Regions from separate parts of the Morganella sp. GD04133 genome, predicted to be linked through region 2. Evidence: predicted binding sites of a transcription regulator. Region 2 holds the regulator's gene; each other region holds the start of a gene.
What was found. Region 2 encodes CRP, which controls carbon source genes, mostly activating them, when cyclic AMP is high. Its sites were predicted from a motif close to ATGTGANNNNNNTCACAT; they were not measured.

Region 1 (3,891 bases), on a different contig from region 2:
TCAATGAGATCATTCTAGCGGGTAGTCAGACATAATGAACGTGATTTTTATCACGTTCATTATGAAACGAATGAAACAAATGTTGTATTTGCGAGATGAGACTCAAATTTTTAAGTCAACCGAATAGCGTCAGCAGCACCGGGAAGATAAACGGTGCCATCAGAGACGTAATAATCCCGCAGGTCATTAATGCCAGTGAGCTGTAAGCCCCTTCCACATAATCCTCTTCCGCGCAGCGGGCGGTGCCGAGGGCGTGTGAGGCTGTACCCATTGCCAGGCCGCGTGAGGCTTTGGTGGTGACCCGCAGGCGTCTGAACAGGGTATGACCGAAAATCGCGCCGAGGATCCCGACGAAAATCACACACACAGCGCTGATTGCCGCCACACCGCCGATGGAGTTGGACACCGCGATAGCAATCGGAGTGGTCACCGATTTAGGCAGGATAGAGGCCGCGATTTCAGGTGTTGCGCCCATCATAAAGGCAACAGCAGTGCCGGTAACCATCGCAATCACACTCCCGGCAAAGCAGATGGTGATAATGGATTTCCACTGTGCGCGGATCTGATGCAGCTGTTCATACAGCGGGAATGCCAGCGCCACCACGGCAGGTTGCAGCAGATCGTTGAGGATGCGGCTGCCCTCAAAATAGTGGTTGTATGAGGTTCCGGTGAATACCAGCAACGGAATGATAATCACGATGGATATCAGCAGCGGGTTTAATACCGGCAGCTTAAATTTGATATAGATAGCTCTGGCGAGAAAATAGACGCCGATGGTAAGCGGGAGCGACCACCAGATATGCGTTAACATTTGCGTTTCTCTTGTTGTTCAGTGTGTTCTGCGGCGGCAACGGCATCGGCTTCCTGTTGTTCTGGAACCGGAACATGGCGGCGGTGAATAAATTCAGAACTCAGGGCCACGGTACACATGGCGATAAAGGTACTGACGACACAGGCGACCAGGATTGGCAGCAGCTGGGCGCTGAGGGTATCGTAATAGTTCATCACACCGATACCGATCGGCAGAAATAACATGGTCATGTTTTTCATTAATAAGGTGCAGCCGGGCTGGACCCAGTGCGCCGGAATAATCTGCAGTGCGAGCAGCACAAAAAGCAGCAGCATGCCAACAATGCTGCCCGGGACGGAAAATGGCAGTAACACCGCGATAATATTGCCGGCAAACAGGCACAGATACAGGATCAGAAATGCCCGTAGATAGCGCCAGCCGGTTTCCGCTATCTGTTTTGGTTTCATGATAATGTTCCTTCTTGGATGAACTCATTCATCATACAATTAACTTTTTATTTGTGCCATAGATCACATAAAAAAACCTGCACCGGAGCGCAGGTTTTTTTCAGTTTATTGTACAGAGAAGAACTTACTTCACCTGCTGGCCAGGCTGTGCACCGGAATCCGGGCTGAGCAGGAAAATATCTTTTCCGCCGGGACCTGCGGCCATGACCATACCTTCAGAGATCCCGAACCGCATTTTGCGCGGTGCCAGGTTGGCAACCATCACTGTCAGACGGCCTTCCAGCGCTTTCGGGTCCGGATACGCCTGACGGATACCGGAGAAGACCTGACGGGTTTCGCCGCCGAGATCCAATACCAGTTTCAGCAGTTTGTCAGAGCCGTCAACGAAATCTGCAGACACTATCTGTGCGATACGCATATCCACTTTGGCAAAATCATCAAAGCTGATGGTATCCGCAATCGGGTCATCTGCCAGCGGGCCGCTGACCGGTTTGGCGGACATCGCTTTGATATCCTCTTTGGAAGCTTCAATCATCTCTTCCACTTTCGCCATTTCAATACGGCTGAACAGCGCTTTGAAATCTGCGATCTGATGATCCAGCAGCGGTTTGGCAATACCGTCCAGTGTCAGTTCCTGGTTCAGGAACGCTTCACTGCGGGCCGCCAGTTCCGGCATCACCGGTTTCAGGTAGGTCATCAGCGCGCGGAACAGGTTGATACCCACAGTGCAGATGGCGTGCAGCTCATCATCTTTACCTTCCTGTTTCGCCACCACCCACGGTGCTTTCTCATCAATATAACGGTTGGCAACATCGGCCAGCGCCATGATTTCGCGGATAGCTTTGCCGAATTCACGGCCGGTATACTCTTCGCTGATGGTCTTTTCAGCATCAACAAACTGCTGATATAACTCAGGTTCAGCTAGGGTTGCGCTCAGGCGGCCGTTAAAGCGTTTTTTGATAAACCCGGCGGTACGGGAGGCCAGGTTGACCACTTTGTTAACGATGTCACTGTTAACACGCTGAACGAAGTCTTCCAGGTTGAGGTCGATATCATCAATACGTGAAGAGAGTTTCGCCGCGTAGTAATAACGCAGGCTGTCCGCATTCAGGTGATTCAGATAGGTGCGGGCCTGGATAAAGGTGCCGCGTGATTTGGACATCTTCGCGCCGTTAACGGTCACATAGCCGTGGACAAACAGATTGGTCGGCTTGCGGTAACCGCTGCCTTCCAGCATGGCAGGCCAGAACAGGCTGTGGAAGTACACAATATCTTTACCGATAAAGTGGTACAGATCCGCGTCAGAATCTTTCTTCCAGAACTCGTTAAAATCGAGATTACCGCGTTTATCACACAGGTTTTTAAATGAGCCCATGTAGCCGATAGGCGCATCCAGCCAGACATAGAAGTATTTACCCGGTGCGCCCGGGATTTCAAACCCGAAATACGGCGCATCACGGCTGATATCCCACTGCTGCAGGCCGGAATCAAACCACTCCTGCATTTTGTTGGCAACCTGCTCCTGGAGCGCACCGCTGCGGGTCCATGCCTGTAACATGTCCGCAAAAGCAGGCAGATCAAAGAAATAGTGTTCACTTTCGCGTAGCACCGGTGTGGCACCGGAGACCACGGAGCGCGGGTTAATCAGCTCGGTCGGGCTGTAGGTCGCGCTGCATACTTCGCAGTTGTCGCCGTACTGGTCTTCTGCTTTACATTTCGGGCAGGTGCCTTTCACAAAGCGGTCCGGCAGGAACATGCCTTTTTCCGGATCGTACAACTGGGAAATGGTCCGGGTTTCAATATGGCCGTTCTTTTTCAGCGCCAGATAGATGTTTTCGGATAACACCCGGTTCTCCTCGCTGTGCGTGGAGTGGTAGTTATCAAAGCTGATGGCGAAATCGGCAAAATCTTTCTGATGCTCAACGCTCATGTTGGCGATCATCTCTTCAGGGGAGATCCCCTGCTGCTGTGCCTTGAGCATAATCGGGGTGCCGTGAGCATCGTCGGCGCAGATGAAGTGAACCTCTTTGCCGCGCATTCGCTGAAAACGGACCCAAATATCAGCCTGGATATGTTCCAGCATATGACCGAGATGGATTGAACCGTTTGCATATGGTAACGCACAGGTTACCAAAATTTTATTAGCGATCTGAGACATAGAGTATTTCACTTCCTCAAATAATAAAGGGTCTTTGATGTTAACCGATCCCGTCCCCCCCTGCCAGCAGTAATCCGGCTTTGTGTGTGGTTTTCCGGACTTTTTTCTGCCGTGAATATCCGGCGATAACCCTGCTGATTGCAGGGGATTTGTTTTGTGCGGGTTTGCGCGGAATGACTAAATTAATCAGTCGGCTTCTGCTATCATTGAAGCCGATAGTTACAGGCAATAAAAACGATAAATTTAAGGAGCCGGGATGAATGTGAAATCCCCCGGGGAGATGAACCCTGAATTGCTGAACGACCAGGTCGCGCAGGTACTGGCGACATTTGAGCATCCGACACTCAAACGCAACCTGATTGCCATCAAAGCGCTGAATCACTGCGCAATGCTGGATGATGTGCTGCATGTTGAGCTGGTGATGCCGTTTGTCTGGAAGCGCCCGTTTGAAGCACTGATTGAAGCAAAAACCAAAG
Region 2 (3,891 bases):
AAACGTATCCGCGAATTTGATGACATTATCACCTCACGGATCCACGGTTTCCGTGATGCCTCGGATTACTACCGCCGGTGCAGCGCGCTGCCGAAACTCCCGGCTGTACGTAAGCCGATGCTGATCATCCACGCCAAAGATGATCCCTTTATGGCACAGGAAGTGGTGCCGGATCTGTCACAATTACCCCCGTGTGTGGAATATCAGATGACCGAGCACGGCGGCCATGTCGGTTTTGTGACCGGCAGCTGGCGCCGTCCGCGTTTATGGCTGGAGGAGCGCATTCCGGAATGGCTTGCACCGCATCTGGCCGCAAAGGAGACACCATGATTATTCCCTGGCAGGATATCGCGCCGGAAACACTGGAAAGTATCCTGGAAAGTGTGGTGCTGCGTGAAGGTACTGACTACGGCGAACATGAAAAATCACTCAGTGATAAAGTAGCGGATCTTTACACGCAACTCAAAAACGGCGACATTGTGATTGTCTGGTCGGAATTACACGAAACACTCAACATCATGCCGTCGGCACAATTCCGCGGCTGATTCAGCCGGAGGAAACACCGCATGTCACGGACCCACCCGATTATCGCCGTTACCGGCTCCAGCGGAGCCGGTACCACGACCACCAGTCAGGCATTCCGTAAGATCTTCCAGCAACTGGATGCGGTTCCCGCCATTATTGAAGGCGACAGTTTCCACCGTTACACGCGGCCGGAAATGGATGCCGCCATTCGTAAGGCCCGCGAACAGGGGCGTCATATCAGCTATTTCGGGCCCGAAGCCAACGATTTTGGTCTGCTCGAAAGCACATTCCGCCAGTACAGCGGGAACGGCAGCGGCGAGCGCCGCAAATACCTGCATACCTATGATGAAGCCGTGCCCTATAACCAGCTGCCCGGCACCTTCACCCCGCGTGAGGCACTGCCTGCCGGGACAGACGTACTTTTCTATGAGGGATTGCACGGCGGCGTGGTCACGCCGGAACATAATATTGCCGGTCATGTGGATTTGCTGGTCGGTGTGGTACCGATAGTCAATCTGGAGTGGATACAAAAGCTGGTCCGTGACACGAACGATCGCGGTCATTCACGGGAAGCGGTCATGGATTCTGTCGTGCGTTCGATGGATGATTACATCCGCTATATCACCCCGCAGTTTTCCCGCACCCACATTAATTTCCAGCGGGTGCCGACGGTGGATACCTCCAACCCGTTCTCGGCCAAATCCATTCCGTCACAGGATGAGAGCTTTACCGTGATCCGCTTCCGCGGCCTGAAAAAAATCGATTTCCCCTATTTGTTATCCATGCTTCAGGGCTCCTTTATTTCCGCCTCAAATACCATTGTCGTGCCCGGCGGAAAATTAGGGCTGGCGATGGAATTAATAATGGCGCCGCTGGCAGAGCAATTATTGCAGGGAAAACAAATAAACAAGCGATAAAAAAACCGGGTAATAATGTATTACCCGGTTAGTGTTCAAAAATAAAAATAATATTTCAAAAAATCATTCAATATTTTTTACGTCGAAGCTATGTGTAATTTTAACACTTTCGCCTAACATTAATGAAACAGAGCAATATTTCTCAGCGGATAATTGCACAGCACGTCCGACAACATTTTCAGTCAGGTCACGCCCGGTCACAATAAAATGCAGATTGATATGAGTGAATAAACGCGGCGCGGTTTCACGACGTTCAGCGGTGAGTTTTACATCACAATCAATGACTTGATTACGGCCTTTTTGCAAAATAGAGACAACATCAATGGCGCTGCAGCCGCCGGTTGCCATCAGTACCATCTCCATCGGGTTCGGGGCTTTTTCACCGGCATTACCGTCCATTGTAATCTGGTGTCCTGACGCGGATTCCCCTAAGAAAGTCATGTTCTCAACCCACTTTACACGCGCTTCCATTTTTATACCCTCATCATCAATATAATTCACGACAGACTACCCTTTCATTCACGGGCTGGCAATCTCTCTCATAGTTTATTATGCTGAAGCGAGACAGTGGAAGACAGGACGGTTTTCCTGTGCTAAAAACACGGCAAGGATTTATCTATGGCTAAGATCAATATCTTTCCGTGAGGATTATTATACTATTTTAATAAACTAACTTGCCGGAAATTCAGCAAGTTAATATGATAAGCTAAGACTTTATATAATTGCAGAGCGTAAACAACGGTTTGCAATAACTAACAACAGAGGATAACGCGAATGGTTCTCGGCAAGCCACAAACAGACCCCACGCTTGAATGGTTTTTGTCTCACTGCCATATCCACAAATATCCATCCAAAAGCACGCTTATTCATCAGGGCGAAAAGGCAGAAACACTCTACTACATTGTAAAAGGTTCTGTTGCGGTGCTGATCAAAGATGAAGAAGGCAAAGAGATGATTTTATCCTATCTCAACCAGGGTGATTTCATCGGTGAACTCGGATTATTTGAGGAAGGACAGGAACGTACAGCGTGGGTACGGGCAAAAAGCGCCTGCGAAGTTGCAGAAATCTCGTACAAAAAGTTCCGCCAGCTTATCCAGGTTAACCCGGATATCCTTATGCGCCTTTCCGCGCAGATGGCAAGCCGCCTGCAAACCACATCAGAAAAGGTCGGAAACCTTGCATTCCTTGATGTGACAGGCCGCATCGCCCAGACATTACTCAACCTGGCAAAACAACCGGATGCCATGACACATCCGGACGGTATGCAAATCAAAATTACCCGTCAGGAAATCGGCCAGATTGTGGGATGTTCCCGCGAAACGGTCGGCCGTATTCTGAAGATGCTGGAAGATCAGAACCTGATCTCCGCACACGGTAAAACCATCGTGGTATACGGCACCCGTTAATCCGGACGGCCTTTATCACCAAAACAGGCGCAATTGCGCCTGTTTTTTTATTTCTGAATTCCGCCGTTTTACTGCATTTCCCGGAAATCATTCAGGGTTTTTGCCAGCCGTTTCATCCCTTCATCCACATCCGCTTTTTCAATAATCAGCGATGGCGTGAAACGCAGCACATTGGTTCCGGCGTTAAGCAGCATCAGACCGTTTTTAGCCGCCAGTCCCAGCAGTGTTTTTGATTGATCACGGTAGATACCCGCCAGTTCGGCACCAATCAGCAGCCCTTTCCCGCGGATCTCCGCAAACGCGCCAAATGTGCTGTTCAGGGATTGCAGTGCATCCGCAAACCACTGATGGCGCTCATTCACACCCGCCAGCAGTGCCGGGTCGTTGATCAGATCAAAGGCCGCATTGCCGACCGCACAGGCCAGCGGGTTACCGCCGTAGGTTGTGCCGTGTGTACCGGGCACCATCACCTGCGCAATGTCCTGTTTTGTCAGCATGGCACTGATCGGAAAACCGCCGCCCAGCGCTTTCGCCGTAGTCAGGATGTCCGGCTCAATGCCATAATCCATATAGGCAAACAGTTTTCCGCTGCGCCCCATCCCGCTTTGCACTTCATCAAAGACCAGCAATGCCTGATGTTTATCACACAGGTCACGTACTCCCTGCATAAAAGCAGGAGTGGCAGGCGTGATCCCCCCCTCACCCTGAATGGGTTCCAGCACCACGGCACAGGTGTGATCGTCCATCACCGCTTTGACAGCATCGAGGTCGTTAAAAGGCACATGAATAATATCCGCCGGTTTCGGCCCGAAGCCATCGGCATATTTCGGCTGACCGCCGACAGAAACGGTAAAGAGTGTCCGGCCGTGAAAACCGTGATGAAAAGCGATAATTTTGGTTTTATAAGGATGATGACGGGTCAGTGCATAATGGCGCGCCAGTTTGAATGCGGCTTCATTCGCCTCCGCGCCGGAGTTGGCAAAGAAAACCCGTTCCGCGAACGTGTGGTTTATCAGCTTCTGCGCCAGTGTCAGCGCCGGTT
Region 3 (3,891 bases), on a different contig from region 2:
ATGGGCGGAGTATCTTACCTGGGCAGTGGATGCTTTCCGGCTGAATGCCGCAGTCGCGGAGAATGACACCCAGATCCACACCCATATGTGTTACTGCGAATTCAATGACATCATGGATTCCATTGCGGCGCTGGATGCGGATGTGATCACCATTGAAACATCACGCTCTGATATGGAGCTTCTGGAAGCATTTGAAGATTTCGATTATCCGAATGAAATCGGGCCGGGTGTTTATGATATTCACTCGCCGAATGTACCGGAAGTGGAGTGGATCGAAGCGCTGCTGCGCAAAGCGGCGGATAAGATTGCCGTGGAGCGTCTGTGGGTTAACCCGGACTGCGGCCTGAAAACGCGCGGCTGGGATGAAACCCGCAAAGCTCTGGCGAACATGGTAGAAGCGGCGCGCCGTCTGCGGGAGAATCCGCTGACATCCCGCTGAGGAAATCTGCCTTATATAAAGAGGAGAAAAGCCGGTCAGTGATGACCGGCTTTGTGTTATGTGCTGTCAGCTGACCGGACGAAAATCCGGCCCGCTGAAGCAGCGTGTTGCCCGGCCGCGTTCGATCTGGTGATGTGACCGGTGACGCTCGCCGTTCAGTGATGCGGACTGCTGTTGCTGATACTGGCTGAGATGCCATTCAATCAGGCGGCAGGCCAGTTTTTTGTTGGCGTGCTGGCTGCGTTCAGACTGCACTTTAACCGTAATACCGGTGGCAATGTGCGTGGCACGGACAGCGGATTCAGTCTTATTCACATGCTGACCGCCCGGCCCCTGTGATTTAAGACGTTCAAAGACAATCTCACTGTCTGATACCGTCTGCGGCGCAGTAAAACGGCGGATGCCGATAAACCAGTTTTTACGCCGGTGTGTCGGGCGGAACGGGCTGGCACACTGCCACTGCAATGTCCCGCACCAGTGATCCGCCAGCGTATCCGCATGCTCTCCGTCCAGTGACAGCAGGGCGGAATGCAGGCCGTGCTGTGACGGCATTTCCTCCGCAATGGTCACGGTGACCGCTGACTGTGCGGCCTCCTGCAAAAAGAGACGCAGCGCGTGCTTCACCGCCAGACAGCATTCCTCAGAGCCGTGAGCGGCAGAAAACTGTAATAACATCAGCAGCACTCCCCGCTCGTTTTGTAGGTCAGCAACGGTTTCAGCCGCGCCACCACGGTAATCAGCCCGGCACCTGACAGGCTTTCAATCACTGTCTCAATGGATTTATAGGATTGCGGTGCTTCCTCATAAATCAGCTGCTTATTGGCACAGATCACCCGGCTGCCGAGATCGGTGCGGGATAACTGTGCCGGGGTATAGCGGTGAGAAAGGCGTCCTTTGCACTCGGTGCGCATCCATTTACGCCCTGCGCCGTGTGCGAGAGAGTAAAGGCTGTCAGCGGTTGCCTGTGGTTTCACCAGATAACTGTAATCACCGCGTGAGCCGGGGATCACCACATAATCATGATCCACCGGGGTGGCCCCTTTCCGGTGCAGCCAGCCGTCACGACCGTTCACCGTACAGGCTTCCACCAGGTTGTGATTGATATCGAGTACCGTCTCTCCTTTGGTACGCAGCTGCTGCATCATCCGCAGTGCAATCAGCGCCCGGTTGTGTTGTGCAAAATCCAGCGCCTGCTGATGTGCAGTCAGGTATTCCGCCGCTTCCGGCGTGTTGTCTGTCAGACCGTCGTGGCTGAACTGCTCAACATGATGACGCAGAATCATTTGCCCCAGTCCGCGTGAACCGCTGTGAACCAGCAGTATCATCCGCTGTTTATCCAGCCCGGACGCAGCAAACAGCCCGTCATCACAAACTTTGTCAATTTGCTGAAACTCAGCAAAATGATTCCCGCCGCCGACAGAAGACAGAGAGGCGGCAAACGGATGTGAAGCGAAGTGATCGCTCACATGCTCTGCCAGCCAGTCTGTATCCGCATGGTCATGCATGCTGCGCAGTTGCTTTTCGGCTTTGTCCGCGTTGAGTTTGCTGATTTTCAGCTCAGTCTGATACAGCGCCATACCGCAGCCGATGTCGTTACCGACCAATGCGGGATAAAAACGGCCTTCAGAGAAAAATGCCGCACCCACCGGATAGCCTCTGCCGGGATGCAGATCCGGCATACCGGCAACCGCAGTCATACCCGGTAATTGTGCGGTGGTGATCAGTTGCTGAATCGCGTTACTTTCGATCCACGTCGCATCCGAGGCGATATAAGAGACGCCCGGCGCGACAAAATGCATATAATTGCCCATAATCCATTCCGGAAAATAGTGAAAATTCGGGTTTATGGCGGGCAGTCAGGAAGAAACAGACAGGAAACAGGGACGGGTAATACGGAGAAATAACGCTGTAATACCGGTGTGATAATCAGTTCTGCAAGAGCCCGCAAAGTGTGCACAGTAATGTAGTCATATGAACCTCCTTACGTTCTGAAAGTGACAGGTCAGCACGCATCGCGTGCCGGAGTGGTGCGGATAGTAGAGTGAGGCGGATAAAAAAGCAACCCGTGTTTTGCTTTTTCACAGAGCAGTCCGGCGACATTTTCAGCATAAACTGCTGTTTGTGTGATTTGAATCTCATTTTTATGTAATTGATTCATAGAAACGTATCAATGAAGTGATAATAATCACTAAATTTTGTGCAGTGGCACGCTACAGTGTCCTCAATAATCATTTTTTCGCTAAGGAGTTCAGGATGGCTGATGTATTTCATTTAGGTTTGACTAAAGCAGATTTACAGGGTGCGACGCTGGCTATCGTACCGGGCGATCCGAACCGGGTCGAAAAAATTGCCCGCCTGATGGATAACCCTGTTCATCTCGCGTCTCTGCGTGAATTCACCTCATGGCGCGGTGAACTGGACGGCAAAGCGGTTATCGTCTGTTCAACCGGCATCGGCGGCCCGTCCACCTCTATCGCGGTGGAAGAACTGGCACAGCTGGGGATCCGCACGTTCCTGCGTATCGGTACCACCGGAGCGATTCAGGAAAACATTAATGTCGGTGATGTCCTTGTGACCACGGCGGCGGTGCGCCTGGATGGTGCAAGCCTGCACTTTGCGCCGATGGAATTCCCGGCCGTGGCTGACTTTGAATGCACCACCGCGCTGGTAAATGCAGCGAAAGCAGCCAAAGCCACCGTTCATATTGGTGTGACCGCTTCTTCTGATACTTTCTATCCGGGCCAGGAGCGTTATGATACGTTCAGCGGCCGTGTGACCCGCCGGTTCAAAGGATCAATGAAAGAGTGGCAGGAAATGGGCGTGATGAACTTTGAAATGGAATCCGCCACACTGCTGACCATGTGCGCCAGCCAGGGGCTGCGTGCCGGGATGGTTGCGGGCGTTATCGTTAACCGCACCCAGCAGGAAATTCCTGATGAAGCGAAGATGAAGAAAACCGAATCCAATACCCTGGATATTGTGGTGGAAGCCGCCCGTCATCTCATCTGATCGTTACCGGTTTCATGAATCAGCCGTATCGCCGGATTTTCCGGTGGTACGGTTTTTTTTTAATCATTCATTCTGTAAATCTGATACAGTGATCGTGCCGAACATACTGATAATAATGATAAAGAGGTATCAATGACCAGACAGCCATTACCGCATCCTTCCGTACTGCCGCTCGACGGCGGGATCAATTTCCGTGACCTGGGAAACAAAGTGCTGCCGGACGGCAGTAAAATCAAACCCGGCCTGCTGTTCCGTGCCGGGGCGCTGGATCGCCTGAGCGACAACGACTTAACCCGGCTGACAGAGCAGAATCTGTTTCAGATCCTGGATTACCGCGACAGCGGTGAAATTGCTGATAAACCGGATCGTCTGTGGCAGGGTGCGCTGTACACGAACGCACCGGCAAATCCGATGTCAAAGGAAGTGGATGCTAACCTTGAGAA
Region 4 (3,891 bases), on a different contig from region 2:
CCGGCAGCACTCAGCTGCAGATGGTCAGCAATCTCCGCGTAACGGCGGCGCGCCTGCGGACGGTCATACTGACTGAACGCAGTCTGTTTGGTCGGGTTATCGGTCGCGTTATAACGGATGACGTTACAGATAAGCAGGGCGTTAGCCAGGCCGTGCGGAATATGGAACTCAGAACCCAGTTTGTGCGCCATGGAGTGACATACCCCGAGGAAGGCGTTGGCAAACGCGATACCGGCAATCGTCGCGGCATTGTGTACACGTTCACGGGCCACCGGGTTCTTCGCACCTTCGTGATAGCTGGCCGGTAAAAATTCTTTCAGCAGTTTCAGCGCCTGCAATGCCTGACCGTCAGAGAATTCGTTCGCCAGTACCGATACATAAGCTTCCAGTGCATGAGTGACCGCGTCCAGCCCGCCGAATGCGGTCAGGGATTTCGGCATGTTCATCACCAGGTTGGCATCGACAATCGCCATATCCGGGGTCAGGGCATAGTCCGCCAGCGGGTATTTCTGCCCGGTGGTATCATCTGTCACGACCGCGAACGGTGTCACTTCAGAGCCGGTACCGGATGTGGTGGTGATAGCAACCATTTTCGCTTTCACGCCCATTTTCGGGAACTTATAGATGCGTTTACGGATATCCATAAAGCGCAGTGCCAGTTCCTCAAAATGGGTTTCCGGATGCTCATACATCACCCACATAATTTTGGCTGCATCCATCGGGGAGCCGCCGCCGAGGGCAATAATCACGTCCGGTTTGAAGCTGTTCATCTGTTCCGCACCTTTGCGGACCACAGACAGTGTCGGGTCAGCTTCCACTTCAAAGAAAATTTCCACTTCCATACCGTAGGATTTCAGCACACGGGTGACTTCATCCACATAGCCGTTATTGAACAGATAGCCGTCAGTCACGATAAAGGCGCGTTTTGCACCGTCACCGGCGATCTCTTCCAGCGCAACCGGCAGAGAACCACGGCGGAAATAGATAGATTTCGGAAGTTTATGCCACAACATATTTTCAGCTCGTTTTGCCACGGTTTTTGTGTTGATCAGGTGTTTCGGCCCGACGTTTTCGGAAATGGAGTTACCCCCCCAGGAGCCGCAACCCAGTGTCAGTGACGGAGACAGCTTGAAGTTATACAGGTCGCCGATCCCGCCTTGTGATGCCGGGGTGTTAATCAGGATACGTGCGGTTTTCATCTTCTCACCGAAGAATTTCACACGCGCCGGCTGATTGTCCTGATCGGTATATAAGCAGGAGGTGTGGCCGATCCCGCCCATTTCCACCAGTTTTTCCGCTTTGATCACCGCATCTTCAAAATCTTTGCCGCGGTACATGGCTAACAGCGGGGAGAGTTTTTCGTGTGCAAACGGCTCGGATTCATCCACCACGGAGACTGCACCGATAAGAATTTTGGTCCAGGCAGGGACCTCAATACCGGCCATTTCAGCAATTTTCACCGCAGACTGACCGACAATTTTCGCATTCAGTCCGCCGTTGAGCAGAATGATGTCCTGAACGGCTTTCAGTTCTTTGCCTTTCAGAATATAACCGCCGTGGGTTTCAAAACGTTCTTTGACCTGCTCATAGACATCATCAACAACAATAACGGATTGCTCAGAGGCACAAATCACGCCGTTATCGAAGGTTTTTGACATCAGAATAGAGGCTACCGCGCGTTTGATATCAGCCGTTTCGTCAATCACCACAGGGGTATTACCCGCACCGACACCGATAGCCGGTTTACCGGAACTGTAGGCGGCTTTTACCATACCCGGCCCGCCGGTGGCGAGGATTAGGTTAGTATCCGGGTGGTGCATTAAGGCATTGGATAATTCAACAGACGGTTCGTCAATCCAGCCGATAATATCTTTCGGGGCACCGGCGGCAACAGCGGCGTTGAGGACAATCTCAGCGGCTCTGTTAGTGGCTTTTTTGGCACGCGGATGCGGGGAGAAAATGATCCCGTTACGGGTTTTCAGGCTGATCAGTGCTTTAAAGATAGCAGTGGAGGTCGGGTTGGTGGTCGGGACGATACCGCAGATAATACCGATAGGCTCTGCGATAGTGATGGTGCCGAAAGTCGGGTCTTCCGATAAGATGCCGCAGGTTTTTTCATCGCGGTAGGCATTATAGATATATTCAGAAGCAAAATGGTTTTTGATCACTTTATCTTCAATAATACCCATGCCGGACTCTTCGACCGCCAGTTTTGCCAGCGGGATACGGGCATCGGCAGCAGCGAGTGCCGCGGCCCGGAAGATGGCATCTACCTGTTCCTGGGAGAAACCGGCAAACTCGCGCTGAGCTTTCTTCACGCGGGCAACTAATTCATTGAGTTCGGTAACGTTCGTTACGGCCATACAGATCACTCCTGATAAATTGTTAAACTTTTTAAGCAAATCAGCGGATTGATACAATTTGATTATAGCGGTGATATCTTCCGGTAACTAAATCGATTTTGCCGGTAACATAATGCAGATATGCCCACTGATTTGCTTAAAAAGCCCGTCAGGTCTTTCTGTGTGCATTATAGTTGAATCGATTCAACTATAGTGAAAACAGCTTAACATTCGGGGGAAATATTAAAGTGATCTAAATCACAAATACATTAAGCTGACACCATTCAGCATGGGTAAAGACGGGAACATCACACCGTAACGGGAATGATATCGGGCTTCAATTTCACAGAAGAACTGATGATTGTCTGAAATTCAGACAGAAATAAGGCGATATAACTGTATCGAATCAGCAGGAAGCGGAAAATATTCTGCGCAAAGCAATTCCTTTTCCTGCACATTCAACGGTATGATGTCTGTGTTAATAATCACATTTATAATTATTACAACCCTTTTGCGATAGTCTGCTGTTATTATCAGTGGGCTGTCACTGTATTATCATCAGGTTGAGGATCGTTTGTGGGCAACACATTGCTGGATTTTTCCGGTTATTTAAAATTTTTTGTCGGCTTATTTGCCTTAGTCAACCCGGTCGGTATTCTGCCGGTCTTTATGAGCATGACAAATTATCAGACTGCCGCAGTGCGCAATAAAACCAACATGATTGCGAACTTTTCGGTGGCCGTGATTTTGTGTACATCACTTTTGGTCGGCGATAAGATCCTCATTATGTTCGGTATTTCCATCGAATCTTTCCGGATAGCAGGGGGAACACTGATTGTCCTCATTGCCATGTCCATGATCAGCGGTAAGCTGGGGGAAGATAAGCAGAACAAACAGGAGCAGTCGGAAACGGCGATCCGCGACAATATCGGCGTAGTGCCGCTGGCGCTGCCGCTGATGGCGGGGCCGGGGGCGATCAGCTCCTGTGTGGTCTGGAGTGCCCGCTGGCAGGGCTGGCAGAATTTTCTCGGGCTGGCGCTGACCAGCATCGTGTTTGCGTTCTGTTGCTGGCTGCTGTTCCGCTCAGCGGGACTGTGGGTGAAATATCTCGGACAAACCGGTATCAACGTTGTGACCCGTATTATGGGTCTGATGCTGATGTCTTTAGGGATCGAACTGATTATTACCGGCATGAAAATGAGTTTTCCGGGATTATTGTCATAATCACGCAGTTCATTATTATCAGACGGGGCCAATGGCCCCGTTTTTACCTCTCTCTGTTCTCCATCCGGTGATCGCCGCGCAGCAGGGCGGTGCGATCAAATTCCCGCTCAATCTTCCCGTTCGCCATAAATGCCGCCCGGTCTGACATATGGGCCACCACATCCGCATCATGACTGACCAGCAGATAGGTCATGCCGTGGGCGGTTTTCAGGTGATTAAGCAGATTGAGAATTTCCGCCTGAACGGACATATCCAGTGCGGATGTTGGTTCATCGAGTAGCAGGATCTGCGGGTGCAGCATCAGGGCGCGGGCAATGGCAATGCG

Region 1: a site for CRP is predicted at 1,309-1,326, ahead of N7387_RS08850 (CidA/LrgA family protein). Genes of this name have one in related genera too.
Region 3: a site for CRP is predicted at 2,561-2,578, ahead of udp (uridine phosphorylase). Genes of this name have one in related genera too.
Region 4: a site for CRP is predicted at 2,589-2,606, ahead of adhE (bifunctional acetaldehyde-CoA/alcohol dehydrogenase). Genes of this name have one in related genera too.

Annotation. Positions count from the first base shown of each region.
Region 1 is NZ_JAODZS010000014.1:101,914-105,804, forward strand. It holds gene N7387_RS08845 (CidB/LrgB family autolysis modulator) at 116-811, opposite strand; gene N7387_RS08850 (CidA/LrgA family protein) at 805-1,257, opposite strand; gene metG (methionine--tRNA ligase) at 1,382-3,415, opposite strand; gene apbC (iron-sulfur cluster carrier protein ApbC) at 3,672-3,891, shown strand, end outside.
Region 2 is NZ_JAODZS010000024.1:18,080-21,970, forward strand. It holds gene N7387_RS12965 (hydrolase) at 1-330, shown strand, start outside; gene N7387_RS12970 (YheU family protein) at 327-545, shown strand; gene N7387_RS12975 (phosphoribulokinase) at 567-1,442, shown strand; gene N7387_RS12980 (OsmC family protein) at 1,506-1,913, opposite strand; gene crp (cAMP-activated global transcriptional regulator CRP) at 2,217-2,849, shown strand; gene N7387_RS12990 (aspartate aminotransferase family protein) at 2,918-3,891, opposite strand, start outside.
Region 3 is NZ_JAODZS010000034.1:19,057-22,947, reverse strand. It holds gene metE (5-methyltetrahydropteroyltriglutamate--homocysteine S-methyltransferase) at 1-439, shown strand, start outside; gene prfH (peptide chain release factor H) at 506-1,117, opposite strand; gene N7387_RS16305 (RNA ligase RtcB family protein) at 1,114-2,250, opposite strand; gene udp (uridine phosphorylase) at 2,693-3,448, shown strand; gene N7387_RS16295 (tyrosine-protein phosphatase) at 3,581-3,891, shown strand, end outside.
Region 4 is NZ_JAODZS010000012.1:72,460-76,350, forward strand. It holds gene adhE (bifunctional acetaldehyde-CoA/alcohol dehydrogenase) at 1-2,363, opposite strand, end outside; gene N7387_RS07635 (YchE family NAAT transporter) at 2,919-3,566, shown strand; gene N7387_RS07640 (ABC transporter ATP-binding protein) at 3,610-3,891, opposite strand, start outside.